4 regions of the Paenibacillus sp. GM2FR genome follow, and region 1 is predicted to be linked to each of the others. Evidence: riboswitches for the same ligand, from Rfam matches in the RefSeq annotation. Region 1 holds a riboswitch; each other region holds the start of a gene.

What was found. A riboswitch is a leader RNA that binds a small molecule or an ion and turns the genes downstream of it on or off. The one in region 1 is predicted to bind cyclic di-AMP.
Region 2: another riboswitch for cyclic di-AMP. It lies ahead of PAEVO_RS12580 (C40 family peptidase); the one in region 1 lies ahead of PAEVO_RS33305 (3D domain-containing protein).
Region 3: another riboswitch for cyclic di-AMP. It lies ahead of ehuB (ectoine/hydroxyectoine ABC transporter substrate-binding protein EhuB); the one in region 1 lies ahead of PAEVO_RS33305 (3D domain-containing protein).
Region 4: another riboswitch for cyclic di-AMP. It lies ahead of PAEVO_RS22900 (hypothetical protein); the one in region 1 lies ahead of PAEVO_RS33305 (3D domain-containing protein).

Annotation. Positions count from the first base shown of each region.
Region 1 covers NZ_MKZM01000015.1:46,038-53,991, forward strand. The annotation lists gene veg (biofilm formation stimulator Veg) at 1-138, opposite strand, end outside; gene yabG (sporulation peptidase YabG) at 428-1,330, opposite strand; gene rsmA (16S rRNA (adenine(1518)-N(6)/adenine(1519)-N(6))-dimethyltransferase RsmA) at 1,444-2,328, opposite strand; gene rnmV (ribonuclease M5) at 2,325-2,876, opposite strand; gene PAEVO_RS33305 (3D domain-containing protein) at 3,063-4,250, opposite strand; cyclic di-AMP (ydaO/yuaA leader) riboswitch at 4,521-4,735, opposite strand; gene PAEVO_RS33310 (TatD family hydrolase) at 4,941-5,708, opposite strand; gene PAEVO_RS33315 (HD domain-containing protein) at 5,802-7,091, opposite strand; gene PAEVO_RS33320 (AbrB/MazE/SpoVT family DNA-binding domain-containing protein) at 7,415-7,669, shown strand; gene rsmI (16S rRNA (cytidine(1402)-2'-O)-methyltransferase) at 7,934-7,954, opposite strand, start outside.
Region 2 covers NZ_MKZM01000008.1:2,828,178-2,836,131, reverse strand. The annotation lists gene PAEVO_RS12595 (copper homeostasis protein CutC) at 29-715, shown strand; gene PAEVO_RS12590 (ROK family protein) at 751-1,704, shown strand; gene PAEVO_RS12585 (hypothetical protein) at 2,101-2,526, opposite strand; cyclic di-AMP (ydaO/yuaA leader) riboswitch at 2,890-3,020, shown strand; gene PAEVO_RS12580 (C40 family peptidase) at 3,024-3,500, shown strand; gene PAEVO_RS12575 (stalk domain-containing protein) at 3,727-5,001, opposite strand; gene PAEVO_RS12570 (2Fe-2S iron-sulfur cluster-binding protein) at 5,227-5,610, shown strand; gene PAEVO_RS12565 (AraC family transcriptional regulator) at 5,708-6,565, opposite strand; gene PAEVO_RS12560 (L-fucose isomerase) at 6,769-7,954, shown strand, end outside.
Region 3 covers NZ_MKZM01000012.1:42,646-50,599, forward strand. The annotation lists gene PAEVO_RS31500 (AI-2E family transporter) at 1-221, shown strand, start outside; gene PAEVO_RS31505 (ring-cleaving dioxygenase) at 454-1,416, shown strand; gene PAEVO_RS31510 (flavin reductase family protein) at 1,403-2,014, shown strand; gene PAEVO_RS31515 (SDR family NAD(P)-dependent oxidoreductase) at 2,203-2,946, shown strand; gene PAEVO_RS34770 (exosporium glycoprotein BclB-related protein) at 3,005-3,916, opposite strand; cyclic di-AMP (ydaO/yuaA leader) riboswitch at 4,406-4,553, shown strand; gene ehuB (ectoine/hydroxyectoine ABC transporter substrate-binding protein EhuB) at 4,904-5,758, shown strand; gene ehuC (ectoine/hydroxyectoine ABC transporter permease subunit EhuC) at 5,760-6,413, shown strand; gene ehuD (ectoine/hydroxyectoine ABC transporter permease subunit EhuD) at 6,416-7,078, shown strand; gene ehuA (ectoine/hydroxyectoine ABC transporter ATP-binding protein EhuA) at 7,092-7,949, shown strand.
Region 4 covers NZ_MKZM01000009.1:410,209-418,162, forward strand. The annotation lists gene pruA (L-glutamate gamma-semialdehyde dehydrogenase) at 1-1,365, opposite strand, end outside; gene PAEVO_RS22895 (proline dehydrogenase family protein) at 1,569-2,489, shown strand; gene PAEVO_RS22900 (hypothetical protein) at 2,550-3,011, opposite strand; cyclic di-AMP (ydaO/yuaA leader) riboswitch at 3,145-3,318, opposite strand; cyclic di-AMP (ydaO/yuaA leader) riboswitch at 3,860-4,027, shown strand; gene PAEVO_RS22905 (hypothetical protein) at 4,158-4,568, shown strand; gene PAEVO_RS34930 (potassium-transporting ATPase subunit F) at 4,727-4,795, shown strand; gene kdpA (potassium-transporting ATPase subunit KdpA) at 4,826-6,505, shown strand; gene kdpB (potassium-transporting ATPase subunit KdpB) at 6,527-7,954, shown strand, end outside.

The sequences.
Region 1 (7,954 bases):
AACAGAAGGGTACGTTTCTTCCAAAACACCAGTACGCTCGACGGTCTTCCGACGGCCACCGTTAGCCCGAAGCGTAATTTTTTGCCCTAAATGGGCATCGAGACTGCGTTTGATTTCCAACAGCGCGTTTTTAGCCATTGTCGACGACCACCTCTTTCCTTGTCCATTATACAAAAGATTCAGTCATTTGTCAATTCAAAAACATTAATTATATCAGCATCAAAAATATATTGTCAACGTATTTTTTTTGACCCTGTATTTCTCGTGTGCATTTGCTTTAATATGCGCTAAATTGACAAGCTTTATGTATTTTTTTTGACAACTTTCTTAAAGAATTGAAACAAAAAATAAAAAACCCCAGCTTGTGGGGTTCTTCTCGGGTCTTTCTCCAATGGCCGATACGCCACCTTCAGAACACAGTACGGACTTAACTAACCGAAGGCGTAACCTTCAACGTGGACAAATCCTGAAGCTTGGGCAGACCGATCCGGTAGCTGCCTCTCGTCTCGATTCCGCCCACGCCCTGGCTGCCGCTGATCGTATGATGAACGACATCATGGATGTTCACGGTATCCCTGACCGACGTATAGGCTGCCTTGGCGGCAACGTAGACGGGATCCAGCGCATGGATGAGGATTCGCCCTGGTGAGCTGGCAAAATTGGCTCCAGCCTGCAGCAGCGCTTCAAAATGCGATTGGCACGCCCCGGCTACAATGACCAGGGAATCCAGATTGCGCTCATATTGACGCGCTACCTGAATGGCCGTAACAAAGTTGTGTGAATTCTTATAGCTGTCCAGGCTATATAAATCGTATGGCTGTCGTCTCTTCAGAACTCCATCATGACCTGTAATTACAACGATATCAGGTCTTACCCGCGGAAGAAGACGATATAATGAATCGGCCATCCCCGACTCATTGATATAATGGCCTTCCGCTGGGACCCGAAGTTGATTGTACAAGGTCAAACTCTTTTTCAGGTATTGGGGATCTCCATCCAAATGCAGTACCTTGCCCGGCACGTCAAAATATCCTTTATCCGCAAGCTGTCCGCCTTCAATATTGCGCAGGCTCGCCAGTTGACGCTCGCCCTGCTCCTGTCTGTGCTTCTGCAGGCGGTCCAGCGACTCATTGGCTTTGATCTGTGCCTGCTTTGTTCGTTCGCTTAAGGTGGGATGCGGGACCGTGACCAGATCATCAGCGGGAGCATCGGCCAGTAACCGGAATTCCGTCCCTTTGATGACAATATTATTATTTTGCCGCATGCCTTCTACCCGGAACGTTACATCGCCGCCGTAGGATTTACGAACGACCAAGTCTCCCAAGTTCATCACAACATCACCCCTACCCTATGGTATGGGCCACTGTGACTATTGGTTCTTACGAAACATCAATTTATCGCGTTGAGACCTTCACGGGTCTTATGGGCTCTCTAATGGCTGTATTAACGTATATCCGCATTGTACAATATGTTGCTAAGCCGGGCATACTCTTCAATACTCAGGGTCTCACCGCGCCGTGAGGGCTCGATGCCCGCTTCCTGGAGCAATTGTTCCAGCCGTTCACGACCTTCTCCTGGAAAAAACCGGCTCTTCAGATTGTTGGCAATCGTCTTCCTCCGCTGTGCGAAAGAAGCCTGGACCACCTCGAAGAAGAACCCTTCGTCTTCTACGCTGACAGGAGGCTGTTCCCGGACCGCCAGGCGGATAACCGCCGAAGCGACATTCGGCTGCGGGATAAACACCGTGTGCGGCACAATACAGACCAGCTTAGGTTCACTGTAATATTGAACGGCAATACTAAGGCTGCCGTAATCCTTGCTTCCCGGTGCCGCTGCCATCCGCTCTGCCACTTCTTTCTGAATCATCACCACGATATTCTCCAGCGGCAGCTTTTCCTCCAGCAGCTTCATGAGAATCGGCGTCGTTACATAATACGGCAGATTGGCAACCACACTTACCTTCGATACGTCCGCGAAATCCTGACGGAACAGCTCATGAAGATCCACCTTCAGTACATCCCCATGATGCACCTTCACATTCTCATAGGGCTCCAGGACCTCCCTCAGGATGGGAATCAGGCGCTGATCAATTTCGACCGCGGTGACGGTTCCTGCCGTCTGTGCCAGCTTCTCGGTTAATGCACCGATACCAGGACCGATCTCAAGAGCTCCCTTATCTTCATCCAGTCCTGCAGCTTCCACAATTTTATACAGAATATTCTGATCAATGAGAAAGTTTTGACCCAGACTCTTCTTGAAGGAGAATCCATGCCGTGAGATGATCTCCTTCGTCCGTCTTGGTGTTGATATATCCTCGATCCGATTCATTGGCTTACGCCCCCTTCTTCCAGTTGTGCAAGTGCGGCCAGAAATTCTTCACGCGATATTTGAAACATGGCCAATCGTTTATGGAATTGCTTGCTGTTGCAATATCCGATCCCCAGCAGATTCCCCATCGCCATACGTCTTGCCGCCGCCTCCGGGTGAGCTGATAATCCAGCCTCCAGCATGTCCTCCAAGCTGATCAGGCTCTCTCCACCCTCAAAGGAGGTATGAACCCGCTCGAGCGCACGCCGTATCGCCTCTGGCGAGGCATTCTCCACGCCGATATCCCCTTTGCGGGTAGCATCTGCTTCCGGAATAAAGGCATGCTTGCAGCCAGGCACCCCCTGATCCACGATTTTGCGGATCCGCTCCCCTGCATGATCAGGATCCGTCAATATAATAACGCCTCTGCGCTCCTGGGCAAGCGCTATGCGTTTCAGGATTTGCTTGTTGATCGCTGAACCGCCCGTTTCGATCGTATCGGCGTCTACGGCCCGTTTAATGGCAACGGTATCGTCTCTGCCTTCCACAACAATCACTTCTTTAATCATGCGTTCGTTCTCTTCCTTCCCAAGCAAAGCAGGCCTGTACAACTTTAAGGTTCAACCAACTTAGCCTTAAATACTCCGTTCTTAACAAAACAAAAGAAGAGGAAATATTCCCTCTTCTTGATCATCATATATTATAAGCTAAATAGTATAGCATTAGAATGGCAATGTAAATTGGAATTCATGCGTCTAGTTCAATTCAGGTTTAACCGGACCGATCACGTAAACGGTGCGGCCGCTCTTCCGGCCGAAATTCATGGCCGATTTCAACGAATCGTAATAAACATCGATTTTGTTGCCTTTGATGGCACCGCCCGTATCTTCAGCACGCCGGAAGCCAATGCCTTCGATATAGACCCACCATCCGATTGGGATGATGTTAGGGTCAACGGCGATGGTGCGCCCTTCAGTAACGCGTGTGCCGGATGCAGTGCGCGTACCGATTCCTTGCTGCTCGGCGGAATACGCCGTCATCGACACGTTGTTCAATACCTTCTTGTATTTAAAATCAACGCCTGCGCGGGAGACTACATTGTTCTCCACAGCCTTGGCGGTCGTTACTTTTTTCGTGCCCGACAATTTAGCCGGTGTAGCTTTTACATCGGTGGCTGCCGCCTGAACGATAACAGGTTTCTCCACTTTTTTCGTGCCTATGGCAATGATTTTATCCTTCGTTCTGCGCTCAATCTCTTGGGAGACCTTCGTCTTGGAAACCAGCTTGCCATTGTGGTAGACCTTCTCGTAATGGTTCACCATGAGACCAGGCTCGCCCCGCTGAATGACGCGGTTATCGCCCTTTTCAAGCGATGGGTCGGCTGTCTTGATCACGCGGAATTCGCGGTCTTCCGTCTCCTTGACTTTTTGTTTCGTGACGCGAACGACATGGATATTCATATTGCTGGTCAGCTTCGTGTCTTGCGACGGTTGTACTATATCTTCACCCTGGATCGTAACGCCAGCCTCTTTGAGTACATGATCAACCGTATCCTGGGATGTAAATATGGTTTTGGTTGTGCTGCCTACCGTAACTTTGACTGGAATTGCCCGTTCAATGATAATTCGGTCTCCGTCCTGGATCGCGCCGTTCAGAGGCATCGAAATCTGATCCTGGGGACTCAACGTGATCGCTTGCTCATCCAGCAATTCCTGCAGCAACGATCCACGTGTTTCCACCGTAGTGACCCGGCCGTCGACGACAAGCTGAACCTCCTTGCCTGCCTGATCATGTACAACCAACGATATGAGAAGTGATACCGTAACGGCACCCATGGCGCCGAGCAACATCAGTTGACGCAAATTGTCATGCTTCCATCTCAATGCGTAAGACATGCTGGATGATTGTGATTCATGGGTTTCTTCAGGTTGAAAAATGCCCACTATTCCATCCTCCTTCATAGTCCCGCCGTCTAGGTAAACGCATGAATGCATTTGACGTGACTATAGCAATTTTTCTCACAGGGCATCCTGCTATCTATCTACACCCTGCGTCAATTCCCGTCTTCCGTCCATCTGCCATCACCTCCTGTTTACCAAGAGTATGATGATCCCTTCTCCATTATTCAAAAATAAAAGAAAGCCATTGAAAGAGTACTAGAGGCTCTAACGTGGCTTCCTGATGAATGAAATCATGGAAATGGTATGCACGAGATTTCCCCTCTTATTTCGCTTACGGAGTTAGCTGTCGGGTTCGGACGTAAGAGAGACGCCCTATATCCGGATACCCGCTCATGGCGAGATCCTTCAAATTCACCCCAAAGACCCGAAAAAGAAATCAAATACAGCTTCGTGCATTCAGACCAGTATGCACTGCAGTATCGGTTCCCCCGTTCTCCAGAATTTCGGAGATTAAGCGAGACGGTTCATGAAATATTCGGCTGCGATCTGCACATCACAGCTTCTTATCACTGAAAAGATGATATCCTGTTTACATGCAGGTTGTAAAGCAACATTCAACCACATTTTCTCATGTAAAAGGTTAAAATATTGTAATATCAACGCCTTTTCTGATTAAAAAACTTTAATTAATCGCGATTGCTCTCTTTTTCATCGCTTTTGCTCTCGTTTTCGTTAAATGCCAAATCGTTCCAGCGCATTTTTGGTGGTAATTTGGGCCAATTCCTCATAGGACAACCCTCGAATTTCGGCTGCGGCCTCCGCCACCAATTTTACATATGCGGTCTCATTTCGTTTTCCGCGGAAGGGATGGGGGGTCAGGTAAGGCGCGTCCGTTTCGATCAATAATCGATCAAGCGGAACCTGTGCCAAAACCTCTTTGGGCTGCTTCGCATTCTTGAACGTAATCGGCCCGCCAAATGAGATATGGAATCCCATATCCAAGCACATTTTGGCCGTTTCCCAGCTTCCGGAGAAGGAATGCATGACACCGCCGACTTCGGAGGCTTTTTCCTCCCGCAAAATGTTAACGATATCTTCATGCGCATCCCGATTATGAATGACAATGGGCATGTTCAACTCCCGGGCAAGTCCGATCTGACGTCGAAGCACACGGTGCTGGACTTCTTTCGGGGATGTATCCCAATAATAATCCAAACCGATCTCACCGATTGCCACCACTTTCTCATGACTGCATAAAGCAGCGATCCAATCGAGATCCTGATCCTCCATGGTAATCGCATCTACAGGATGCCAGCCCACCGCCGCGTAAATAAAATCATAAGTCTCTGCCAGCTTCATCGTGGTCGGGATCGTCTCCCGGTTAAATCCGATATTGATCATCCTGGTGACGCCGGCTTCAAGCGCCCGCTGGATAGCCGCTTCCCGGTCTTCGTCGAATTGGGGAGCGTCCATATGAGTGTGCGTGTCGAACAGCATTATATTCACACTCTCCTTCCTGTCGTTTCTGTGTCGTATATCTTCCATTAGTTGGGTAAATTACAAATGCACCAAGCGTTGTTTATTCCCACTAGGTTAATGTTGTTGTTTGAAAACACCGGCTATCTTCTCCGGCATTTGAGCCAACAGCGGACCCACCTTCTCCTCCGGATAATAAAGATGGTACCGTCCTTTATGAATGCCGCTGATCGAGCGTACAATATCGGATACCTCCGAGATTTCCTTCAGCTCATCATGCCGATCCAGAAGCAGAATCTGTTTTTCGTTAAGCGGCATATCGGAATGAACTTTATCATAAGGAAGATCGGTTGGAAAATCAATCTCCAGGTCATATTCCGGATGTAATCCCACGGTACGGAACGCTTGGCGTATCCCGTCGATCGTTTCCAGATCGATATTGTCGATTTCTACATATTTGTAGAGCTTTCGGTGCATGAAACGGCCGCATAATTCGCTAAGAAGCTTGTCTTCTTCCTCCGTCCATTGCAGAAAGGAGGTTTGAATCAGAGCTTCATCAAGACGCAGGTATTGATTCACGTCAATATGGCCTGCAAACAACGCAGGAAGCGGCTCTACCATGAACCGGAAAGCATACCCGCTGTCATGCAGTTCCTTTGCCCGGCGGAAGATTTGGCGCAGGATGATCTCGGAGCTTCGCGTGACGGGATGAAAATATACCTGCCAGTACATCTGATACCGTGACATCAGGTAATCCTCCACGGCGTGCATGCCTGATTCCTTTACAACGACCCGATCCCGGTATGGCCGCAGCATCCGCAAGATCCGGTCAATATCAATCGTTCCATAATTAACCCCCGTATAATACGCATCCCTTAGCAAATAATCCATCCGGTCTGCGTCCAGCGGACTAGTGACCAGGTTTATCACGATCGGTTTATCGTAGGTTTTGTTAATAACCGAAGCCACTTTCTCGGGGAAATCCGCTCCGAGCTCCCGCAGTACCTGATTGACGCAAGTATCCCCAAGCAGAATTCGACATGTCCAATCCTCGTGATTCATATGAAAGGCTTCTTCTATAGAATGGGAAAAAGGTCCATGCCCCACATCATGCAGCAGGGCCGCGCAGAGCGCAACCTGCCTTTCCTCGACTGGCCAATCGGAGTATCCCCTTCGTTCAAATTGAGAGATGATTCTTCTCGTAATTTCATAGACTCCCAGTGAATGGGAGAATCGGCTGTGTTCAGCCCCGTGAAAGGTCAGAAATGAGGTCCCAAGCTGCCTCACCCGGCGGAGCCGCTGGAATTCCGGGGTATCAATTAATCGCCATATGATATCGTCTTGCACATGAATATAATTGTGGACGGGATCCTTAAACACTTTTTCTTCCGAAATTGGTGAATGCATTCCATCTCAACTCCTTATCGTTTCGATTTGGGTATTAACCGATAAACACTTCTTTTGACATCTAATGTCGAACCATGTCGAATAAGGTAAAATTACGCTTTCCAAATCGACAAATCGAAAATCACAGTAAAAATTGGATCGATTATGGTAATTACGTTGCTATACAAGGGTTCTGTTCACTATACTTTCGTAAATAGGTTCCGATTTTTCAAAAATATAGGTTGACTGTTTTGGGAATCGTTGGTACTATAAATAACATAAAAACTAGAACTATGTCGAATTATGACTTTTTTAAATTATGGCGAGAGGGGCATTTATAAGTTATGATGAAATCAACAGGAATTGTAAGGAAAGTCGATGAGCTTGGACGGGTCGTCATTCCGATCGAGTTACGCCGTACGCTTGGAATTGGTGAGAAAGATGCATTGGAGATTTATGTAGACGGCGAACGCATCATGCTTAAGAAATATGAGCCTGCCTGCATCTTCTGTGGTAACGCTGAGAATGTCACTTACTTCAAAGGTAAAATTGTTTGCCATGAATGTATCTCGGAAATCCCTACACCTGTGACAAATTAAGATTTTTAGTATATAATAGCATTATTACATTTTGTTAATTCTAACCTTTTTCATATCTCCTTGGTGCCTTCCTCGGCTATGAACCCGGCCGCAGGAGGGTCTTTTTTTTGAGATTAAAGTGTATAAGTTTACAGCGAAGCGTAAGCAATTCTTTAATCGCATTTATATGTTTTGGGGTCCCCGCAAAGTAATTGGAATACGCATCGAAGCATAGGCCCCACTTTGTGGGGCTATTTTGTTATCCCCCTGCGCCAAGTTATTTTATTACGACTCCGTCAGGAGCGC
Region 2 (7,954 bases), on a different contig from region 1:
GAATCAACTTCAGTAAGGAGTGACGACGATGCTGCTTGAAATTATCGCAACATGCGTGGATGATGCCATCACGGCAGAGAAGAATGGCGCGGATCGTCTGGAATTAATCACGGCGATAACCGAAGGCGGGCTTACGCCGGGAATCGGGCTCGTTGAAGAGGTTGTGAAAGCTGTTCAGATTCCTGTTCATGTCATGGTCAGACCTCATAGCAGATCCTTTGTGTACAACGAACATGATATTGCTACCATGATCGCGGAGGTTAAGGCGATCCGCAAGGCAGGTGCAGCTGGCGTAGTGCTTGGTATGCTGACCCCGGAACGGAAGATTGACGAGGTCTCCTTGGTCAAAATGCTGGAATGGACAGGTGATATGCAGGTCACGTTCCATCGGGCCTTTGATGAATTGGAGGATCAGCTCGAAGGGCTGCGTACCTTGCAGAAATACCCGTCCGTTACCCGCGTCCTAACGTCGGGAGGACCGCAGCCTGCACCGCAAGCCATCCCAAGAATTCGGGAGCTTGTAGAACAAACGGCAGGCAGTGAGCTGAAAATATTGGCTGGTAATGGCCTGAAGTGGGAAATCATACATGATTTTATCGACCAGACCGGTGTGAGCGAGGTGCATTTCGGCTCAGCCGTCCGGTACGGTCGATCAGGGCTGAAGCCCATTGATCCGGTTGAGCTGCGATCATTGGCTGACAGCTTACATCAATAGAAGTAGCAAACCTATCGGAAACAGGTGAACAAAAATTGCAAACCGTATGGAATAAACAGCAAGAATTTGTGGTTGGCGTTGACCTTGGGGGTACGAAGATCGCGGCAGCGCTCTTTGATTCCGAAGGACAGCTGCTGAACCGGGAGCAAATGGAGACAGCGGGTGCGCGTACGGCCGAAGAAGTGGTCGCGAGAATTACGAACATGATTCGCAGCGTGTCGGGCGGCCACCCGCTTCGAGGCGTAGGCATGGCTTCACCCGGAACGGTTAACAGCCGGGAGGGGATCGTCATTCATGGTACGAATCTGCCGGAATGGACCAATGTTCCTCTCAAAGCTTGGATGGAACGCGATCTGCATACGGAGGTTCAGGTGCTGAATGACGCCAATGCAGCTGCATGGGGAGAGTATGTAAGAGGTGCCGGAAGAGGGTCGACGAACATGATATACGTGACGCTAAGCACAGGCATCGGTTCAGGCATCGTGCTGGACGGGAAGCTGTTCCTGGGCAGCAGTTCTTTTGCAGGGGAGCTTGGGCATCATATCATTGATCCGAGCGGTCCGCAGTGTAATTGCGGCAGCCACGGCTGCTGGGAGGTATTTGCTTCAGGAACGGCCATCGGTTTGGCAGCATCCCAGCGGATGCTCACCCAGCCCAGCGTAATTTCTAAACTGGCCGCAGCCGAGGCCGGCGTCAACGCCAAGCATGTATTCGAGGCTAAACGTCTTCATGACCCCGTCGCTGTGGAGGTCATCGATCGTGCTATTTATTACATGGCGCTTGGTCTGGTTAACGTCATTCACAGTTTTAACCCCGATCGCATCGTGATTGGAGGGGGAGTAAGCAGAGCAGGCGAGCTTCTATTCCCGCAGCTGCGGGAAATGACAGATAAGCTGGTCATGCCATCCTATCTGGGTACGTACGAAATCGTCCCTGCAGGACTTCGGGACGATGTGGGTCTGGTTGGAGCTGCGGCCTTGTTCCAGTAGCCTATGTGTAAAGAGAACGTTACGGATAGGATAAAGAATGAAATAGAAGTTAGATTGAGAGCGTTTGGATCGGCAACCTAGTTTCATGTTAACCGAGCTTAAGCGAATTTGACAAAAGCCGCCCTTCAAGGGCGGCTTTCCAACTATTTATGGAGAGAGCGGGAAACGGAGCGATCATTTTTTTCGTTATAAGTCCGTAACATGTGACAAGTGATAGGCGTGAACCGTAAGCCGTCATCCGTTTTCACTGGAGGCGAGTTTTTGGTTTCCTGGTTAGGTTTGTTTGTATCCGACAAACAATAAGCGGTTGCTCGCACTTTCCCGCCCGCCGGCGGAAACCGCCGGCTCCAAACCCGCACGTGGAGTGACCTGCAGGCTTGGAGCCGGCGGCTGCCGCTACTCCATGTACTTCGATGCGTCAAACGTAATCATGGACGTATGATTGGCATGTTCAATCAGTGAAGAGAGCTTGGTTACTTCGCGTTCCTTCTTGCGCGCTTGCGCCTGATAGGCTTCCGGATCATATAAGGCGACGTTGAACAGCGTTACGGCACCGTCTCCGCTGCCACGGCTGCTCTGCCGCTCCAGCTTCTTGCGGGAGCCGAGATGAGCAAGCTGTCCGATATCGCTGCGTATCTGTTTGGCCAGCTCGATCGCTTCCATGATGGTCATGTCGGAGCCGTTCCAGCTAATGGTTTGCGTTGTATTGGAGATGGCCATCAGCAAATCCAGCTTTCTGTAATCCGCCGCGGCGGCTTCGATCTCTTCCGTAATGGCATCCACGCTGCGTGCAGGATATTCCCGCCGTTTCCCCTTTTTCAATGATCGTGCTGCTGTTATTCAAGCGTTCCGACATCAATTGATTCATGAGACGATTGATTGCTGCCCGGACAGCCAAAGCTTCAGCCATCGTAATTTGAATCATAAGTGATCGATCACCTCTTTAATTTCATTTCTGAATATGTAAACGTATAAATCTGTTAAAAGTTGCTAGATTACTAAAAAAAGCAGTTCGAACAGGAAAGCAGAGTTACATAATTGTCATGACTGTGTGAGATGGTTAACAAATGGACGCCCGAAATTAACCATCTTTACGACAGTTCCAAACATAAAACGATAGATTCTTAGGATATTATTGACAGCATCCTTGCTTGTATACTATATTAAGAGAAGGTTACAAAACGTTAATGAATTTTGCCGAATTTCGTTTGTGAAAACGGGGGAACCGTCTTGGGTGAATTACTCTTGTATATAGAGTATAGGGAACCTTCAACCGAACCTTTAGCTAACTCCGTAGGCATCGAAGGAGAGAACATATTTTGAAGAAGTTTGTCATCACTTTGCTAGGGTCTGCAATTATTTTTTCTTCTGGTGCCGTATCAGCATTTGCTGATCAACAACCGAATTTTCAGTATCAAGTGAAGCAATTGGTAGGAACTCCATACAAATGGGGCGGAACGACTACCAGCGGGTTTGATTGCTCCGGATTTATTCTGTACATGTTTAGAAATTTTGATATGGATCTTCCACGCACTTCCCAAAGCCAGGCTAAAGCCGGTGAACATGTGGATCGCGAAGATCTGCGGGTCGGAGATTTGGTATTCTTCAATACAAGTGGCAGCGGAATTTCCCATGCAGGCGTTTACATTGGTGATGGACAATTTGCGCATGCTTCCAGCAGCAAGGGAGTCAGAATCAGCAAGCTTAGCGATTCATATTACGAGCCGCGTTATGTCACGGCGCGTCGTGTGTTGAGTCAAGAAAACTATGCGAAGCTGGTAGGAAGCGCAAGCTAAATGGATTAATTGCAGTTTAGGATTCGATACATAACCAGAAAGCCTGACAAAGGGATGCCCTTGTCAGGCTTTCTTTTTTTAGATATCAGAAAGTATAAACTTCGAAAGCTTGTGACTTCCTGATATCGCAAGAAAAACATCTATTAACTGCGGTCTGTCATCTGTGAAAGTACGTCGATAGACGTTTTTCTTACGATAAGTCTATCATCCCACAGAGGTTGTTCGGTTACTCCTTAACGACAGAGGCATTCACAGCAGCTTCTATTCCATTATTATAGAGACGGAACAAGCCAAGGCGCCAGAAAGCAGCACCTTTCAGATCATAACGCTTGGCCAAGCCGAGCTTATCGTCAACGGAAGTGGCGGTTTCACTGCTTAAACTGATGCCGAGCAGGAGCTTCTGCTTCGGGACACCTGCTTGGAGTGCCAACTGGATCGCTTGGTCCACCAGACTGTTTGGTTCGGGAACCTGAGATTTGGTTCCGACCGGATTGTACTGATAAGCCATAACGATGAGATCATCAGCGATGGAAGCCAGCGTCTTGTAATCATAGCCTTTGTAGGCGCTATTCAATGGCGGGACCGCTAAGGACAGGGCAATGTCATTTGGCAATGCCACCTTCAATTGCTTGACGTAATCATTGAGCAGCTTCTGCTGCTTCACGGCATCCAATTTAAAACCGAGTCCTTCAAAATCAAGCACAACGCCGCCGAACCCGTTATCGGCAACCGCGGTTGTGATGCCTTCAATGGACTTTTCGCGCAGACTGCTGTCGCTCAGGACTTTGGTTAATTCTCCGTTTCCGTCCAGAGCATAAACCATAAGGTACGGTTTAATCTCCTGATCCGCCGCATCCGCAACAATCGATTGCGGGGTCACGTCGCCGGCCGCCCCTGGCAGACGATACTCGTCGCCTTGAAGCGTAAACTGGCCATCACGATCGATGCGGCTCCAGCCAAAAGCGACTGAATTCATGGATCCCACGAGATCCCGTTCTTGGAAAGATTGCAAAGCATAGAAGGCTCTCAAATGCATTTCGCGCTGGGGCGATACGAGAGAGACCGTGCGAGTCGCCTGATTCCAGCCGACGTCGACACCGAATTGGCTGCTGAAAGAGCTAAGCGGGATCAGCACGCGGCCTTCCCGTTGGACTGGAGGAGCTGCAAGCTTTACTTTTTTACCGTTGACGGTCGCCGTCGTGCTTCCCACCTGAAGCAGGACTTCCGTCGTTTGACCTTTCACCTTGCCTATAGCCTTGACGGTTTGCGTCTTGCTGTTCCACGTGATCTGAATGCCCAGTGCTTCACCGACCGTCCGGAATGGAACGTAGGTGACCCCTTTGTCTACCCGCGGAGCCGCATCGAAGGTTAGTGTCACATCATCCAGCTTTACCGAAATGGCAGGCTCAGCATGTACCTGACCGATATGGGGTGCGGTTCCGATAAAGGATAAGGCAAGAGCGGCAGCGACAGCTGTTTTTCCTATTCGTTTATGCAGCATGCTTTTGTATTTCCTCCGATCCATTAAATAATAGAATGATTTCATAGAATATGGAATTTGGTCTAGCATACGCTAGTATAGCAAAATTTTCATAGAGTTCCAATTCCGTGATGTCAATGTCATAGAATAGATAAGAGTAAGCATGTTGATTTTTTAAACTTTCCAGTATAATAAATGGAGGATTTCTTACATAACCTGATGATTACATGCATAGGGGGATAACGCGTGTTTAAATTCTGGAAAAACAAAAAGGGCGGGGGAGATAAATCGTTGAACCCGGCAGCGGAAGAGATGATCGAAGCCGTACCGGATCCGATCATTGAGCTTACAGGCCGCGAAGTTCAGCGCAGCGTGGCTCCCGTTCTAGGCATGACGGTGCTTGACTTGGCCGAGCGGAATGACGTCGACTGGAACTCTTTTTGCAAAAGAGGAACTTGTGCCCGCTGCCGCTGCATGGTGGTGGAGGGAATCGAGTATTTGTCCGATCCCAATCTGGCTGAAGAACGACGCCTGGATCCCGAAGAGATTGAAGAAGGATATCGACTGGGATGCCAGAGCAAGATCGAAGCGGTCGGTCCCATCAAAATCAAGCATGCCCCATATTTTTGACGACATCGAAAGCAGATTGCCGTTTCATACTAAAAAAGCAGGCAGCCGTACCACAACGGCTGCCTGCATTGCTCGGAAAGATCAAAATGCTAATGCTTTACTCCATGCTCAGTTTGCTCTGTTCCCGGAACGAGCTCGGCGTTTGACCGGTAATTTTTTTGAATAACATAGAGAAGTACTTATCGTTGCCGTAACCCACTTGAGAAGCAACCTCATGGATCGGCATTTCGGAATCTGCCAGCAAGCGCTTGGCCTCTTCAATCCGGCGGGATATCAAGTAATTGAAGGGGGAGTCGCCGACTTCTTTTTTGAACAGGTGGGATAAATAATGCTGACTGACATACATCGTATCGGCGATGTCCTTGAGACTGATGCTCTGGGTATAATTGGTGTCGATAAAGTGTTTGGTCCGCAGCGCGATTTCGTTCTTGCCCTTCAAGGACTGGAATTGGTGTTTAACATCCACAATGCGATAGATCACGGTAATCAATGACATCAGCAGGTTGGTGCTCAGCGTTTCATACCCCAGCACCTGCGAATCGCATTCGCGGAGGATCTCGGAAAGATAGCTCTCCACTTTATAAGCGTATTTCTCGCAGGATATGACCGGCTCCACGTAAGCCGGGAGCAGCATCCCTTGGGGAACCCCTTCAATGTGAAGCGAATCCACGCCGCAGTATATCACCTTAAAAGGCCCGTCCGTGATGGATCTCTCCTCGTGAGGAACGCCGGGGTTATAAATCGCTACATCGCCTTTGTGAAGTTCGTATATTTTTCCTGCAATGGTGAATTCTCCGCGTCCTTCTACTACATAGATGATCTCGCAGAAATCATGAATTTGCGGCGGTCCATAAAAGAAGTCCTCGTCCACGACCTGCCCGGCAAAGAGCAGCTGCGGATTTTTAAGGAAGCGGAAGTGATCGCTTTTGCTATGCGAGATTTCGATCTTTGGCACGTTCTGGTCCCTCCTGGAAAGCAACATCCTCTACCTATTATAATGCAAAACGCTCTTCGATGCGGAAATCGATTTCATCGGCTGTTCGGAATGGTTCACTGTCTTGCTGAAATTAAGATTCGATATAACAAAATAGTGGGTTATCTCTTGCACCGATTAATCTTACAATGATGTCATATTCCTTATAGGGAGGCGTGACAAACATGACAATTGAAAACGATTACAGATGGCGGGACGGATTTCCGAAAATCGGCATTCGCCCTACGATAGATGGAAGACGGAGAGGGGTACGGGAATCTCTCGAGGAACAGACCATGAATCTGGCCAAGGCCGTCGCTGAGATGTTGACGAAGGAGCTCAAATATCCGAACGGCGAGCCGGTTGAATGCGTGATTGCGGATACTTGCATTGGCGGAGTGGCCGAAGCGACTGCGGCTGCCAAAAAATTCAAGAATGCCGAGGTCGGCCTGACCATAACCGTTACGCCTTGCTGGTGTTACGGCACCGAGACGATGGACGTGGATCCATCGCGTCCGAAGGCGGTATGGGGCTTCAACGGAACAGGACGTCCAGGCGCGGTTTACCTGGCCGCCGTACTGTCTGCGCATGCGCAGAAGGGACTTCCTGCATTCGGCATCTATGGCGAAGACGTTCAGGATGAGGGGGATACCCGTATTCCGGATGACGTTCAAGAGAAGCTTCTGCGTTTTGCACGGAGCGGCTTGGCTGCAGCTTATATGCGCGGACAATCGTATTTGTCCATGGGCTCGGTGTCGATGGGCATCGCCGGCTCGATCGTGGACGACAGCTTCTTCCAGGAGTATCTGGGCATGCGGAATGAATATGTCGACATGAGCGAGTTTACGCGCCGTTTGGAAGAAGGCATCTATGACCCTGAAGAGTATGAGCAGGCGCTTGCTTGGGTGAAGGAGAACTGTACGGAAGGACCGGATAACAACCCGGATCATCTCCAGAACAGCCGGGAGCGCAAGGATCTGGAGTGGGAAACCGTCGTTAAAATGACGCTGATCACCCGCGATTTGATGATCGGCAATCCGTGTCTGAAGGAGCTTGGCTTCGAAGAGGAAGCTCAGGGCCACAGCGCAATCGCTTCCGGATTCCAAGGTCAGCGCCAGTGGACGGATCATTCCCCTAACGGTGACTTCCTGGAGACCATCCTCAATTCCTCCTTCGATTGGAACGGCAGACGTTCGCCGTATATCGTGGCAACGGAGAATGACAGCCTCAATGGAGTCGGCATGCTGTTCGGATACCTGTTGACCAACACGGCACAGATTTTTGCGGATGTGCGGACGTACTGGAGTCCGGCTTCGGTGGAACGGGTTACCGGCTATAAGCTGGAAGGCAAAGCTGAGAACGGGATTCTGC
Region 3 (7,954 bases), on a different contig from region 1:
TCCTGGCCGCCCAACAGATTCAGGATAACCTGATTGGTCCGTATATTTTTGGCAAACAGCTGGCAATCCACCCCATTACGATCATTATCTTGGTTTTGGTGGGACAGGATCTTGGCGGAATTATAGGGATTCTGCTGGTGGTACCGATTTACATGATCATTAAGATTATCGTAACGAGAGTGTATCAGCTGTTCTTTAAAGAAAAATGGCAAAAAGCATAGAATCGGGATAAATATGTGGCCGAAGCTAGCTGCTGAAGTCGCCTAAGAGCGTGGAATCGTTCTTGGCGGCTTTTTGTATGCCCGAGGTATGAAGGGGCGCTTGACAATGATATGAAAAATATATAATCTTAAATTAAAGATATTAAATATAAAGATTGTGTGATTGAATTATACGAACGGAATCAAGTTTGGAAATATTGGGCTGGACACGAAACGATGGGGAGCGATGGATATGGCATTACATACGGCAGGCATTCATCATATTACCGCTTATGCGCAGGACACGCAGAGAAATGTTGATTTTTATACGGGGGTACTGGGGCTCAGAATGGTGAAGAAGACGGTGAATTACGATGCGCCCGAGGTTTACCATTTGTATTTCGGGGATGAGGAGGGGCACCCGGGGACCATTATTACCTTCTTTCCGTCTTCTGCCTCGCGAAGAGGGAGACGTGGAGGAGGGCAGGTTGGGTATACAACATTTGTTGTCCCTGCAGGTGCCCTGCCGTATTGGGAACAGCGATTACGGAGCTTCGGCGTCCCTGTCATGAAAGCATACCGATTTAATGAACACTATCTTCAGTTCTCCGATCGCGATGGACTTTCTCTGGAGCTGGTCGAGCGGGAAAACGGACCGAAGAGCAGCTGGTCTGTAGACGATGTGACGCCGGAAACAGCGATTAAGGGATTTGGTGGTGCGGTCCTGTTCAGTAACAAATGGAAGGAAACGAAGAAAGCATTGGAGCAGGTAATGGGGCTGACCTTCATGGGAGAGGACGTTAACTATGCACGTTTTCAGTCTGCGGGGCCCTTCGGCAACGTGATTGATTTACCGATGCGGGACATCCCGTTGGGCGCTGGAGGTGCCGGAACGACCCATCATATCGCTTGGCGGGCCCAAGATGATGGTGAGCACGGCAAATGGCACGAATGGGTGAAGCAGCATGGTTTTCACCCTACGGATATTAGGAACCGGAACTATTTCAAAGCGTTATATTTCAGGGAACGAGGGGGGATCTTGTTTGAGATCGCAACGGATCCGCCCGGATTTACGGTGGATGAAGATCTGGACTCACTCGGGGAACAATTAAAGCTTCCTGCCTGGTTTGAACCGGAGCGAGCCCGTATTGAGGAAGGTCTGGAGCCTATACAAGTCAAAATACAGGAGAGGGGCAACTCAAGTGATATCCATTGACCCGAATACCCAAAGCGAACGGGACATATACAAGCTGCTGATCGGGAGCGTTGTTCCGCGGCCGATTGCCTTTGTTACGACATTATCGGAGGATGGCGTGCTGAATGCGGCGCCGTTCAGCTATTTTTCCATTCTGTCGAGCAATCCCCCTCTGCTGTCCGTCTCCGTTCAGCGGAAGAACGGTACGGCTAAGGATACAGCGAGAAATGCCATGCAAAGCGGCGAGCTTGTCATCCATATCGTGGACGAAGACACCGTAGAAGCCGTGAACGAAACGGCGGCGAACCTGCCCCCGCATGAGAGTGAGCTTGACCGAACCCATTTAACCCCGGTCGTTAGCGAGGTCGTTAAAGTTCCCGGCGTTCTGGAATGCAAGATTCGCATGGAATGTGTGTTGGAGCAGGCCGTCACTTTGAATGGCGCGGATCAGCTTCCTGCTGCCGATCTCCTGATTGCCCGCGTAGTCCGCTTCCATGTTGCAGAGGAGCTTTACGAGCAAGGCCGGATTGACGCTGCCAAGTTGAAGCCTGTAAGCCGTATGGCGGGAAACATCTATTCTTCACTGGGAGAGATGTTTACGGTCGAGCGGCCCGTATAACAGCGGATGGGATGGATAAGGGTTAGGACGCAGCGAATATCAAGCTGTAAGCGTTCATGTACCGCTATTCGATAGCGCGTTGGTCCATGAAAGAAACGGGACTTGTGGAATATCCTGCCTGGAATATGCAAATTCTACATGAATGTGGGGCCGATATGATGAATTCACAATATAGGAGTGATCGACATATGAAGTTTGAATCCAAGGTTGTCATTGTGACGGGAGGCGCCAGCGGGATCGGTGAAGCAGCGGTAAGGCTTTTTGTAGAAGAGGGGGCCAAGGTTGTTATCGCGGATTATTCGGACCGCGGACAGGCCGTTTCCGATGAATTAAGAGGAGCAGGCTTTGAGACGCTGTTCGTTAAGACGGATGTAACCCAAGAACAGGAAGTTACGAATATGGTGAAGCAGACGGTTGAGCATTTTGGCCGTGTTGATGTATTGTTCGCCAATGCAGGCATTGCTCATGATGCGCCTGCCGATCAGTTGTCGATGGACAACTGGCAAAGAACGATTGATATTAATCTTACAGGGGTGTTCCTGTGTGATAAATATGTAATCCAGCAAATGCTATCCCAAGGAACCGGAGGGGCGATCGTAAACTGCGGCTCGATCCATAGCCATGTCGGAAAAGCGGGGGTTACCGCCTATGCTTCCGCTAAGGGAGGCGTTAAGCTGTTAACCCAGTCGATGAGCGCGGATTATGCTCCTAAAGGGATTCGGGTCAACGCCGTATGTCCGGGATATATCGATACGCCGCTTATTAAGGGAAGAACGGAAGCGATCACGCAGCATCTGGTCGGCCTTCATCCGATGGGCCGCTTGGGGCAGCCGGAAGAAGTAGCCAAAGCCGTGTTGTTCCTCGCCAGCGAAGATGCATCCTTCATTACAGGCACGAGTTTGCTGGTGGATGGCGGGTATACGGCCGTATAATTGAAGCAAAGCCCCGATATAACAATCGGGGCTTTGTTTGCAGGAGGAAAGACGAAACTTATATAATGCTGACACCAGCGCTGCCGTAACCTGCGACTGCAGTGACAAGAGTTACGCCAGCAGCTGTTGCCGAGAATACCATTAACAAGCGGGTATTGGCTGCCACCGGAATGGCCAGGCCTTCTACGAAGCCATTGCTTACCGTTCCGGGACCTACAATGCCTGTGAGCGGCGGAGCCAACGTAACAAGAGCGCCTGGTATCGGTGCGAAAGTATTGCTCGTAGCCGGTGCACTGTACAGTTGGGCTGTGATTGTAACCGTGGTTCCTGTCAGGGTAAGCGCCAAAGTAGTGCTAAAGGTAGCAGACAGTGCAGTGATGGTACCAGCTCGTGGCGTGTTAAATGCGAAGTCAAGTGCAGTACCTGCTGCTCCCGTAAGGTCGATCGTTCCACCAGCGAGGGTAACGGTAGGGCCGGAAATACCAAAGCCGACCAGACCGACTGTACCTACCAATCCGCCCAAAACAGTAGTCAGAGCAAGTGGCAGACCAGATGCGAATGGGATGATGGCTCCTCCGGCAGCTGCTCCAGTAGCCCCAGTAGCCCCAGTAGCTCCAGCAGGTCCGACGGCTCCAGCAGGTCCGACAGGCCCGACAGGCCCGACAGGTCCCGCCGGTCCGGCAGGTCCAGCAGGTCCAGCTGGTCCAGCAATACCCGTTGTCGGTCCGGCAGGTCCGGCAGGCCCGATAGGTCCAGCTGGTCCAACCGGTCCAACCGGTCCGATAGGCCCTTGAGGACCTACAGGTCCGCGGATAGCTCTTGGGCATCGGCGCTTTTTAACAACACATACATGATCTTTATGGCCACCATGACCATGAGACGGGCATTTCTTTTTCTTCGCATGAATGACTTCTTTCTCTATCTTTTTAAGAGCACACAATAATTTTCTCTTTCTAGAAGAACGTTCCAAATGAAGCACCTCCTTTAGATTTGTTTTATACTACGCAAGTGCTCTCGGTACGGCATGGGTTAATAGCGTACAAATGATAGATATCCACCTATAATTTCCAGAATGTACGCTAGCCCTTAAGGCATTCATCTATTGACGAATAGCAAAAACCATAGGATGAATTTCAAATTTCCATACGATGTTCATAGGCTTATTACGCAGCGTTTCAAAAAAAAAATTAGGCCTTACATGTAATGGGGGAAGCTTTCACAATCCGGGTTTAATTCATGGCATAAACTATCCATCACATGAACGAGTAAGGGAGGCATGTCAAACGCCTGCTATATAGCGAAAAATAAGCCTGGAATAACCCCCCTGAATGGTAAGGGGACAGGCTTGAATGAGGCATTTTTCCGGTGTGTAATATACCCTGGAAGAATGGCATTTCCGCCTCTAAATTTCCAAAAAAAGCGGTTAAAGGGGTTTGACTTTTCCTGAACTTCCCTTTATCATGAACACACGCTTAGTTTCCGGCATACATTTTCCGGAAAGCGGGGGAACCAGTTTCACCAGGGGCGAGTCACTTGGAATCACGAGTGTAGGGTACCATCTTACCCGAGTCCGTCAGCTAACCTCGTCAGCAGTGGATGGGTCTTTTATACATAATGGATGTTTCATAACAAAGGCCCTTTATTCTCTATAGGGGCCTTTCTCTATTTTTTGACCCCCTGCTGGCGGAGCTATGTCTAGATCCCCTGTTTGGTGGTCTTTTTGTATTCTGCTAAAGAGGAGGGGCAAGGTCGGCAAATGTTGAACCAATTGAATCGGTCAGACGGCATTGGGTTAAAGCGTGCACGGAGATGGATGAATCATCTTCCCTGAAGCCCCGACCCGTGCAAGGTATCTGAATGTCTTTATATCCAAGTTAACATATAAATTAACAAGGATTATTTCATCATGCCATTTTTTAAGAATTGCAAAGTCATAACGAAAGGTTGTGGAAAAGTTTTGAAGAAAGTCGTTGTACTGATGTTGTCATTGATTTTGGTGGTATCGCTTGCGGCTTGCGGCGACAAAGGGAGTACGCTGGATCGCGCCATAGAGCAGGGATATATCACCGTGGGTTTTGCGAATGAGAAGCCTTATGCCTATAAAGAGGCCAACGGGGAGCTGACGGGAGAAGCGGTTGAGATTGCCCGAGTTATTCTGGAACGGCTTGGGATCAAGGAAATGAGGGGAGAGCTTACGGAATTCGGTTCACTGGTTGCCGGACTGCAGGCTGAGCGGTTTGATCTCATTACCGCAGGCATGTTCATTAATCCGGACCGCTGCTCTGCCGTATTGTTTGCCGATCCGGAGTACAGCATCGGGGAAGCCATTGCGGTGAAGCAAGGGAACCCGATGGAACTCGGAAGCTATGAGGACATTGCCAAGAATGACCAGGCCAAGGTAGCCGTCATGACCGGCGCGGTCGAAATCGGCTATATGGAGAAGTCTGGTATTCCCACGGACCGGATCGTACAGGTCCCTGACCAGGCCTCGGCCATCAGCGCTCTCCAGGCAGACCGGGTGCAGGCGATTACGATGACGGGGCCGTCCCTGCAGGCGATGCTGGATTCGGCTAACGACGACAGCATCGAACGCGTGGCTGATTTCGAGCAGCCGGTCATCGACGGAGAGAGCGTTCGCGGTTACGGCGCTACGGCTTTTCGCCAAGCGGATACCGAGTTCCAGGAGGCTTACAATGCGGAGCTGCAAAAAATGAAGGAGTCTGGCGAGTTGCTCGAAATTTTGCAAGAGTTCGGGTTCACGGAAGAAGAGCTTCCGGGTGAGATGACGGCCGCCGCGCTTTGCGGGGAATAGCATGCCGAATTCTTGGATCGATTTTCTCCCTACGCTGCTTAAAGGAGCAGAGATCACGATTATCGTCGCGTTTTTTTCAGCCATACTGGCTATCGTGATGTCCTTTGCAGCCGGATTATGCCGGCTGTCGAAGCTGTGGATCGTCCGGACGTTGACAGCCGTGTACGTGGAAGTCTTTCGGGGAACCTCCTTGCTGGTGCAGCTGTTCTGGTTGTATTTTGCCCTTCCGTTCATCGGCATCGAGCTTCCGAAAATGCTGGCGGCGATCCTCGCGATCGGGCTGAACTTCGGCGCATACGGCTCGGAAATCGTTCGAAGCGCCGTGCTGGCCGTTCCGAAAGGACAGTGGGAAGCCGCCTTAGCGCTTAATCTGAAGCCTTGGCAAAGGCTGTGGAATGTGATATTGCCTCAAGCGTCCCTGCGAATGCTTCCCCCTTTCGGAAATCAGCTTGTGGAACTCATCAAATCCACCTCACTGGTTTATTTCATCACGATGGCGGATTTGACGTATCAGGCGATGGTGCTCCGCAACAATTACATCTCCTGGACGACCGAGATTCTGGTGCTGCTGCTCCTCATGTATTTTGTCATTGCTACGCTCGTCTCGCTGGCGGTTCGACTGCTGGAGCGTAAATGGACAGCGGGGAGGTTATAGCCATGTGGGACTGGAACTATGTGTGGGATATCCTGCCGCAGCTCTTGAATGCGTTAAAGATGACGGTATGGGTGACGCTCTGCGCTTTCGCGGTGGCTTTGATCATCGGATTGCTGCTTGCCTTTGCGACACGGAGCCGATTTAAGGTGTTGTCGCTCCTAACCAAAGGAATCATCGAATTTATTCGCAATACACCGCTGCTGGTTCAGGTCTTCTTCCTGTATTACAGTCTGCCGCTCCTCACGGGAATTTCCATTCCGGCTTTCTATGCCGGGGTGATCGGTCTCGGGCTGCATTACAGCACATATCTTTCCGAGGTGTACCGTTCCGGAATCGAGGGAGTGCCGAAGGGACAATGGGAGGCTGCCACAGCACTGAATTACACGAAAGCCCAAACCTGGCGGAGTATTATCCTGCCGCAAGCCGTACCGCCGATCATTCCGGTACTGGGCAATTATTTGATTGTCATGTTTAAAGAAACGCCGATTCTATGCGCCATAACGCTGGTGGAGATGATGCTGACGGCCAAAAATATCGTGTCGCAGTCGTTCCGCGCATTTGAGCCGTATACGCTGGTCGGGATTCTGTTCCTGATCATCAGTTATATCGCCTCTTTGCTTGTGCAAAGGCTGGAAAAGCGTATGAATCTGCAGCGTGGAAAATAAGGAGGGGAGTCTATTGAATGCCGTTGTGATCGATGAGCAAGCGGAAGCGCCGAAGGAGCCGCAGCAGGAGAAAAGTCTCGCTACCGCTACGGGTACAAAGCCGATTGTAAAATATACCGGCGTGACCAAGTCATTTGGTGACCTCCAGGTGCTTAAGGGCATCGATCTGGAAATGCAGCCGGGAGAAAAGGTAGCTGTGATCGGTCCGAGTGGATCGGGCAAAACGACGATGGGCCGGATGCTGATGACGCTGGAAGAACCCACCGAAGGAACCATCGAGGTGGATGGCGAGCTGCTCTGGCATATGGAGGAGAAAGGCAAGCTGGTTCGGGCCAACGAAAAGCATTTGCACCGGATGCGCTGCAATGTCGGCATGGTCTTCCAGCATTTTAATCTGTTCCCGCACATGAATGTGCTTCGCAATGTGACGGAGGCCCCGCGCAAAGTGCTGGGTTTATCCAAGGAGGAGGCGGAGGAGCGGGCCGTCTCCATGCTGGGCAAGGTCGGCTTGGCCGACAAGCTGAAGATGTATCCGTCCAATCTGTCCGGAGGTCAGAAGCAGCGGGTTGCCATCGCCAGAGCGCTGGTCATGCGGCCGAAGGTGATGGTGTTTGACGAGGTCACCTCGGCTCTTGATCCGGAGCTGGTCGGCGAGGTGCTGGAGGTCATTCGGGAGATCGCCGAAGAAGGCGAAATGGCCATGATGCTGATTACGCATGAGATGGATTTTGCGAAGGAAATCGCGGACCGGGTCATATTCGGAGCCGACGGAAGGATCGTTGAGCAGGGCACGCCGGAGGAGATATTCGATGATCCTCAGAGCGAGCGGCTGCAGAGCTTCCTGCAGCGATTCCGTTCCAACGGAAATTAGTTCTG
Region 4 (7,954 bases), on a different contig from region 1:
GTGCTCGCGGTTGTTCGAGATCACCGCGCCAGTCAGCCCGTAGTCAGTATTGTTGGCGAATTGGATCGCTTCGTCGAAGGAGGCGGCCTTCGTGAAGGCCACCACCGGGCCGAAGATCTCCTCTTGGGAAATACGGGCGGTGCTGGCCACGTCCGCGAAGATTGTCGGCTGTATGAAATACCCCTCCGGATCGCCAGGCAAACCGCCGAGTACCAGCGTGCCTTCACCTTTCCCGATTTCGATATAGTCCAGAATTTTACGATAGGCCTTATCGTCGATGACGGGCCCTACCTGAATCTCGGCGTGAGTCGGACAACCGATCACCAGCTTCTTGGAGCGTTCGATGACCTTCTGCAGTACGGCATCATAGACGTCCTTATGCACGATGGCTCTGGAGCAGGCGGAGCATTTCTGGCCGGAGAAGCCGAATGCCGAAGCGGTGATCGCATCCGCCGCGAGATCCAGATCCGCCTCACTGTCTACGATAATGGCGTCTTTTCCGCCCATTTCGGCGATGACGCGCTTGATCCATCGCTGCCCCGGCTGCGTTTTGGCCGCGCGTTCCTGAATCCGCAGTCCGACGTCGCGGGATCCCGTAAAGCTGATGAACCTGGTCAGCGGATGATCCACCAGATAATCGCCCACTTCCTGGCCCGGTCCCGGCAGGAAGTTGACGACGCCCGGAGGCAGGCTGACTTCTTCCAGCAGCTCCACGAATTTGGCGGCGATGACCGGCGTGGTGCTCGCTGGCTTCAGCACAACGGTGTTACCCGAGACGATGGCTGCTGTGGTCATGCCTGCCATAATCGCGAGCGGAAAATTCCACGGCGGAATGACGATGCCGACGCCAAGCGGGATGTAATAGAGATGATTCTCTTCCTCCTCGTGAACCGTCAACGGCTGGGGCGCGCTTAGACGCTGCATTTCGCGTGCATAGAATTCCATGAAATCGATCGCTTCGGCCGTATCCGCGTCCGCCTCGGCACGCGTTTTGCCGGCTTCCAGCGTCATCAGCGCGGAGAACTCGAGCTTGCGCCGCCGCATGATCGCAGCTGCCTTATACAGATATCGTGCCCGTTCGCTCGGCTCGGTGTGCTTCCACGTCTCAAAGGTACGCGCTGCCGTCTGAATAGCTTGTTCGGCAAGCTCGGTATCGGCTTGGGATACAATGCCGATGACCTGACGTTTCCGAGACGGATTGACCGATTGTGCGGTACGCTCCGTATAGATTTTGGTACCGCCGATAACCAAGGGATACGATTGGCCAAGCTCGGCTTCGACTCCGGATAACGCCGCATCGTATAACTTGTTGTTCCACTCGTTGTTGAAATCCATAAATGGTTCGTTCCGAAAAGGTACGCGCATGGGAGGCCCCTCCTTAACATGATATGAATCGAAGCTTAAGGTCTATGGTCCAGCTGCTGAATGCATCATGGTGGGGTGTTTAGGATCTTCTGGTGAGAAGCTCTATGTTAGATATGTATGTCTTCCTGCATGCCGTCATGATTTTTGCATATGAGTTAAGATAGAGTGCATTTTGGTTTACCTTTTGCAAAGGGGGCGCACGCATGGACGGAACCGAGCTTTACCGTAAAGTGATCCTGACGGTGTCCGGTAATAAATTCGTGAAGTGGTTGTCGATCAAGTACGGTCGGAAATTGGCGGGCAGATTCATAGCCGGCGATACCTTGGATGAGGCGCTGGATGAAATTGAGAGGCTGAACGAGAAGGGCATTCTCGTCACGCTCGATCATTTGGGGGAGGGTATCACGACGCTGGATGAAGCGGCCGGGTACCGGGAGGAGTATTTGAAGCTTGTGGAAGGGATTGCCAAGCGGGGAGTGAAATCGAACGTATCGCTGAAACCGACACAGATGGGGATGGCACTGGACCCCGAGATGGCTTACGAGAACATCAAGCTGGTGGCGAAAAAGGCGAAAGAGCACCGGAACTTCGTTCGTCTGGATATGGAGGATTCCCCGTACACCCAGGCCACGATTGACATGACACTGCGGCTCCATCAAGAGGGGCTGACCAATGTGGGGACTGTGATGCAGGCCTACTTGTTCCGTACGGAGGAGGACGTCAAGAATTTAATGCATGCCGGTGTTAATCTGCGGTTGGTGAAGGGGGCGTACAAAGAGCCTGGAACCATTGCCTTTCAGCAGAAGCGGGAGGTTATTGACAACTATAAGAAATTGATCAAAATGCATTTTGATCAGGGCGCCTACGTCGCGATTGCTTCGCACGATGACCACATCATCGACTGGGTGAAGGTGTTTGCCGAGCAGAGCCGCATAGACAAACAGGAATTTGAGTTTCAGATGCTGTACGGGCTGCGGATGAACGATCAGGCTGCGCTTGCGCAGGACGGCTACCGCATCCGGTGTTATATGCCTTACGGAACGATGTGGTACCCGTATTTCACCCGGCGGCTGGCAGAGAAGCCGGCTAACCTGATGATGGTGCTCAAAAATATGTTCAAGTGAGCGGGGGAAAACAACCAATTGCAATGGAAGCGAGGACGGTAGCTCTTTCTAGCTGTCGTCCTAGAAATAATACGCCTCCGAGCAGTTCATTAGGTAGGAACGCTCCAGCGGAAGGCTACCTAACCGCTTACGGGTGATGTGCTGTTGCAGATTGGCCTCCAGATCGGCGAGGGCCGATACGGCGAGTTGCATCCGTACAGATCCCCATTGCTGCTGCTTCTGGGCATAGCGAACGGCCTCCGTCACGGGCATGCCTCTCAGCCTTGTAAAGACGGATGCCCAGCGGACCAGATCCGCGAACTCTCCCGTGCTTGGCAGTGCATATTCGGCATACCCGGCCGCGTTTTCGCAGCTGATTTTAAACAAACCGCAGTTGCAGCCTTGATCGCTCGAGGGGATAAAGCGTTCAGCCGAGCTCTGGTCGAAACGGAACATCTCCATGTTGCGGATGGGCTCTTCACATATTACAGGCGATGCGGTTTCGATGACGGGTGCCAGTGCGGCCTCGATGAGTTTCGTCATGATCTACGCTCCTTTATAGGAATGTTATATGCACGGCAAAAAGGCCTGGTGAGCAGAGATACCCCGCTCTCCAGGCCTATTTATCGTTAGAGGCCCTACTCCAGTGGCCGCTTCCGCTTAAGGCTCGGGTGGTGTTCTCTCTCAAAACGCGCCTACGAGGTTAGCTGACGGATTCGGGCTTGAGAGCACCCTACCGCAGCGCCTGACCATCAGGCCTGCGGATTCACCCCGTTCACCAACAGAAGCCCCATTGGCGATTTTGGTTCCCCCGTCTCCCGATCTGTCGGGAGCTCAGCGTAAATGAATGTTTCGAATAGATGGATGAATCATACGCCGGAGGAATCTAAAAGTAAATGGCCATATGGGACGGATACATTCCGAAAATCGATAAAAACCGCAAAAGAAAACGTGTACATTGGGTCGTGTCATCTATTATCATGGCAAAATCTCGGTATCTCGATAGATTACGATAAATATAAGAAAACAAGAGAAATACATAGTATAGAGCAGTATTCTGGAGATAATGGACCGGAATTGGTCCGTTCCTGTTCGACATAACGCCACATGTGTTTTTGCTCACATTTACTTCCTGCAGGGCCAGACGTATGATACGAACTATGAATTGACGGACATCAGAGACAGGCAAATGGGCAGCCGATCCATGAAGGCCTACAGACAGTGTGAGAGCTCAGTTGGGCTCTTTTATGGATCGAATCTCGGGAGAAGGCACCATAGGCCTTCACTGAAATTGCAGGATGATGCGACTCTCACCGCTCGAACCTGATGCTGTGTTGTTTTGCTGGACCTGGATGTTTAGTCAATGGCTAATAGAATAACATGCTACTCGTTTTCAATTTTCGCTGAGTCCTTGAATGGAAAAGGAACGGGGGAACCAGTCGGGAGATGAATCTATCTCTCAGGGGTGAATCCCATGGACAAGATAACGGTCTATGGGTAGGGCGACTCTCACGCCCGAATCCGTCAGCTAACCTCGTAAGCGTATCGAGAGAGGCAACGATTGTCGTGGACTTGGGCCATGGTGTATTTCACCGTGTCCTATTAAGGAGCCTGCGGGAAGAGTTCTTCTCTTTCCACGGGCTTCTTTGTTGTTGCCTTCTCTTTCTGACCTTAGGAGGAGAAAAGAAGATGGAGAAACCGCAGGAATTCATCCTGGTATCCGCGCCGAACAAGGCCGGGGAGGAATTCGTCCGCCAGTTGATTCAAAAACATGTTTCGTTTGCGGCCATAGCCAACAACCGGGCTGAGCAGGAGAGGTTGCTGGATCTGGGCTGCAAACACATTATTCTGATTGATACAAGAGACGAGCAAACCTGGATCATTCCCGAGTTTTCCGTCAGCAAGGTGTTTCTGTTCGAAAGCAGCTTGAATTTGTGCTGTCGCTATTTACGGATTTGCCGGACTTGGACCGCAGAGTCGATTTATGTGATCACCCATTCCAGCAATCCGCGATTGATATACAAAGGGTTGGGTGCTGATGTGGTGCTTCATACGAACCATCGTCACGTGGCCTTTCTCATAGCGTCTATTGGCAGTTAAGCGTTTGGCTGATTTCACAACGAGTTTCGGGAGGTTGTATTCATGCAGGATTTAGTTATGTTGCTTATTTTGGGAGGAACCTACGGACTGCTCATGCTGTTTATGTCCTGGTGCGGGCGTGTGGTTTCGGAACCGGAGGCTGATCAGCCGTGATGATCATGTTGATATTCACGATTTTTATTTTTCTCTATTTGATTTATGCGCTGATTCACCCTGAAAAATTCTAGGGAAACGGCTGAAGGAGGAAGGCATTCGTCATGGGCATTTTACAAATTGCCATCGTTATACTCGTTCTGGTGCTGCTGGTCAAGCCGCTGGGAACTTATCTATACCAGGTGTTTCGCAATGAAAGCAATGGAACGGACAGATGGTTCTTCTGGGTGGAGAAACCGATTTTTGCTCTGATCGGCTTGAAAGAACGCAAAGGGATGACATGGAAAGGGTATGCCGTCAGCTTTGTGTTAACGAATATCGTGCTGGTTGCGGCGGGGTACTTGATTCTGCGGCTGCAAAAGGTGCTGCCGCTGAATCCGAACGGTATCGGTCATATGGAACCGACCTTGTCGTTCAACACGATCATCAGCTTTATGACCAATACGAATCTTCAGCATTACAGCGGGGAGTCGGGATTGTCTTATATGGCCCAGATGGCCGTCATTACGATGATGATGTTTACATCCGCCGCGACCGGGCTGTGCGTGGCGATTGCTTTTATCCGGGCGGTAACCAGCAAGGGCACGACCGTCGGCAACTTCTTTGAGGACTTCGTTAAGGCCCATACCCGGGTATTCATCCCGGCCGCGTTCATCATTGCGATGGTGCTGGTGGCGCTGCAGGTACCGCAGACGTTGAAGCCTACGCTCAGCGTCACGACGCTGGAAGGAAGCGAGCAGCAAATTGCGGTAGGACCGGTGGCTGCACTCGAATCGATCAAGCATCTGGGCACCAATGGGGGCGGGTTTATGGGAGCCAACTCGGCGCATCCATTCGAGAACCCGTCCCCGCTGACCAATGTGATCGAAATTCTGTGCATGTGGAGTCTTGGGGCGGCGCTCCCGTATACGTTCGGTTTGTTCGCCAAGAGCCGCAAACAGGGCTGGATTATTTTTTCGGTAATGATGACCTTATTTATCGGATTCCTGTCGCTGAACTATGCCGCCGAAACCAACGGCAATCCGGCGTTGAACCGCCTGGGCATCGACGTTTCGCAGGGCAGCATGGAGGGCAAAGAGGTCCGGTTCGGGATCGCCCAATCCTCCCTGTTTACGACGGTGACAACCGCGGCCACGACCGGGTCGGTTAACAACATGCATGATACGCTCACGCCGCTCGGCGGGATTACGCCGCTGTCCCTGATGATGCTGAATTCCGTTTTTGGCGGAAAAGGTGTCGGCCTGATGAACATGCTCATGTACGCGATCCTGGCGGTGTTCCTGGCTGGTCTTATGGTTGGCCGAACCCCCGAGTTTCTCGGCAGAAAAATCGAGGCCCGGGAGATGAAGCTGATTGCGATTGTCATTCTGGTACATCCATTGATCATCCTGGCTCCGACCGCACTTGCACTCATGACGGACGCGGGGCAGGCGGGCATTGCCCATGCGGGCTTTCACGGTATCTCACAGGTGCTTTACGAATACACGTCATCCGCGGCCAATAACGGTTCCGGATTTGAGGGTCTGTCGGATAACACGCCGTTCTGGAACGTTACAACCGGACTGGTCATGCTATTCGGGCGTTACATTTCGATGATTGCCCTGTTGGCAGTGGGCGGCTCGCTGATGCGGAAGCAATGGGTTCCCGAGACGCTCGGGACGTTCCGGACCGATAATAAGCTGTTTGCCGGCATTCTCATCGCGGTGGTTCTGATTATCGGTGCATTGACCTTCCTGCCAGTACTTGTGCTCGGTCCGATTGCTGAGCATCTGACGATCCGTTAATAGAAAAGGTGGCCTATTTCCATGAATAATACGAGAAAAAAAGCGATGTCCAAAGAGATGGTCCGTCAGGCGCTGAGGGACAGCTTCACGAAGCTGAATCCCGTCCTGATGATGAGAAATCCGGTCATGTTTGTCGTGGAAGCCGGGACTCTGGTTGTTCTGTTGATGACGATATTTCCGTCCTATTTCGGTACCGAGGGCAGTATCGGATTTAACCTGACCGTATTCGTCATCCTGTTATTTACGCTGCTGTTCGCTAACTTCGCAGAGGCGCTTGCCGAAGGACGCGGCAAGGCGCAGGCCGATTCCCTTAAGCAGTCGAAGCAGGAAATGACGGCCCATAAAGTGATGGAGAACGGAGGGGTACAATCCGTGCCGTCCACGGATCTTCGCAAAGGAGATATCGTGATCGTCACACAGGGCGAGATGATTCCCGGGGACGGGGAAGTCATTGCGGGCCTTGCGTCCGTTGACGAATCGGCGATTACGGGCGAGTCCGCCCCCGTCATTAAAGAAGCCGGCGGCGATTTCAGCTCGGTCACCGGGGGGACGCGGGTTGTCAGCGATACGATCCGCGTCCGGATTACGAGCGATCCCGGGGAATCGTTTATCGACCGGATGATCTCGCTTGTTGAAGGAGCCTCCCGCCAGAAGACGCCGAATGAAATTGCGCTGAACACGCTGTTGATTGTCTTAACGCTGATCTTCCTGATCGTTGTTGTTACGCTCGCTCCGATCGCGAAGTATCTTGGCATCGAGCTGTCCGTTCCGGTGCTGATCTCGCTGCTGGTATGTCTCATCCCGACCACGATCGGGGGCTTGCTGTCGGCGATCGGGATTGCCGGCATGGACCGGGTGACGCAGTTCAATGTGCTGGCGATGTCGGGCAAGGCGGTGGAGGCCGCCGGTGACATCAATACGATGATCCTGGATAAGACGGGTACCATTACGTTCGGGAACCGGATGGCCAGCCAGTTGATTCCTGTCGGCGGCGCAACGCAAGCATCGCTTTCACAATGGGCAGGCGTGAGCTCGCTGCTGGATGAAACGCCGGAAGGACGTTCCGTGCTGGAGCTGCTGAAGAAGGAAGGCCTCGAAATAGATGAAAGCATGACGGACGGGGCGGAATTCATCGAATTTAAGGCGGAAACCCGGATGAGCGGCATGGACCTAAAGGATGGCCGGAAGGTCCGCAAGGGTGCGGTGGATGCCGTTAAGGCGTGGGTGCAGTCGCAAGGAGGCCCCCTCCCTTCGGATTTGACGCCAAACAGTGACGCCATTGCGACAGAGGGCGGAACCCCGCTCGCTGTCGCCGTGGATAACCGCATCTATGGTCTGATCTACCTGAAGGATACCGTCAAACCGGGCATGAAGGAACGGTTTGACCAGCTGCGCCGGATGGGCATCAAGACGATTATGTGCACGGGCGACAATCCGCTCACCGCGGCG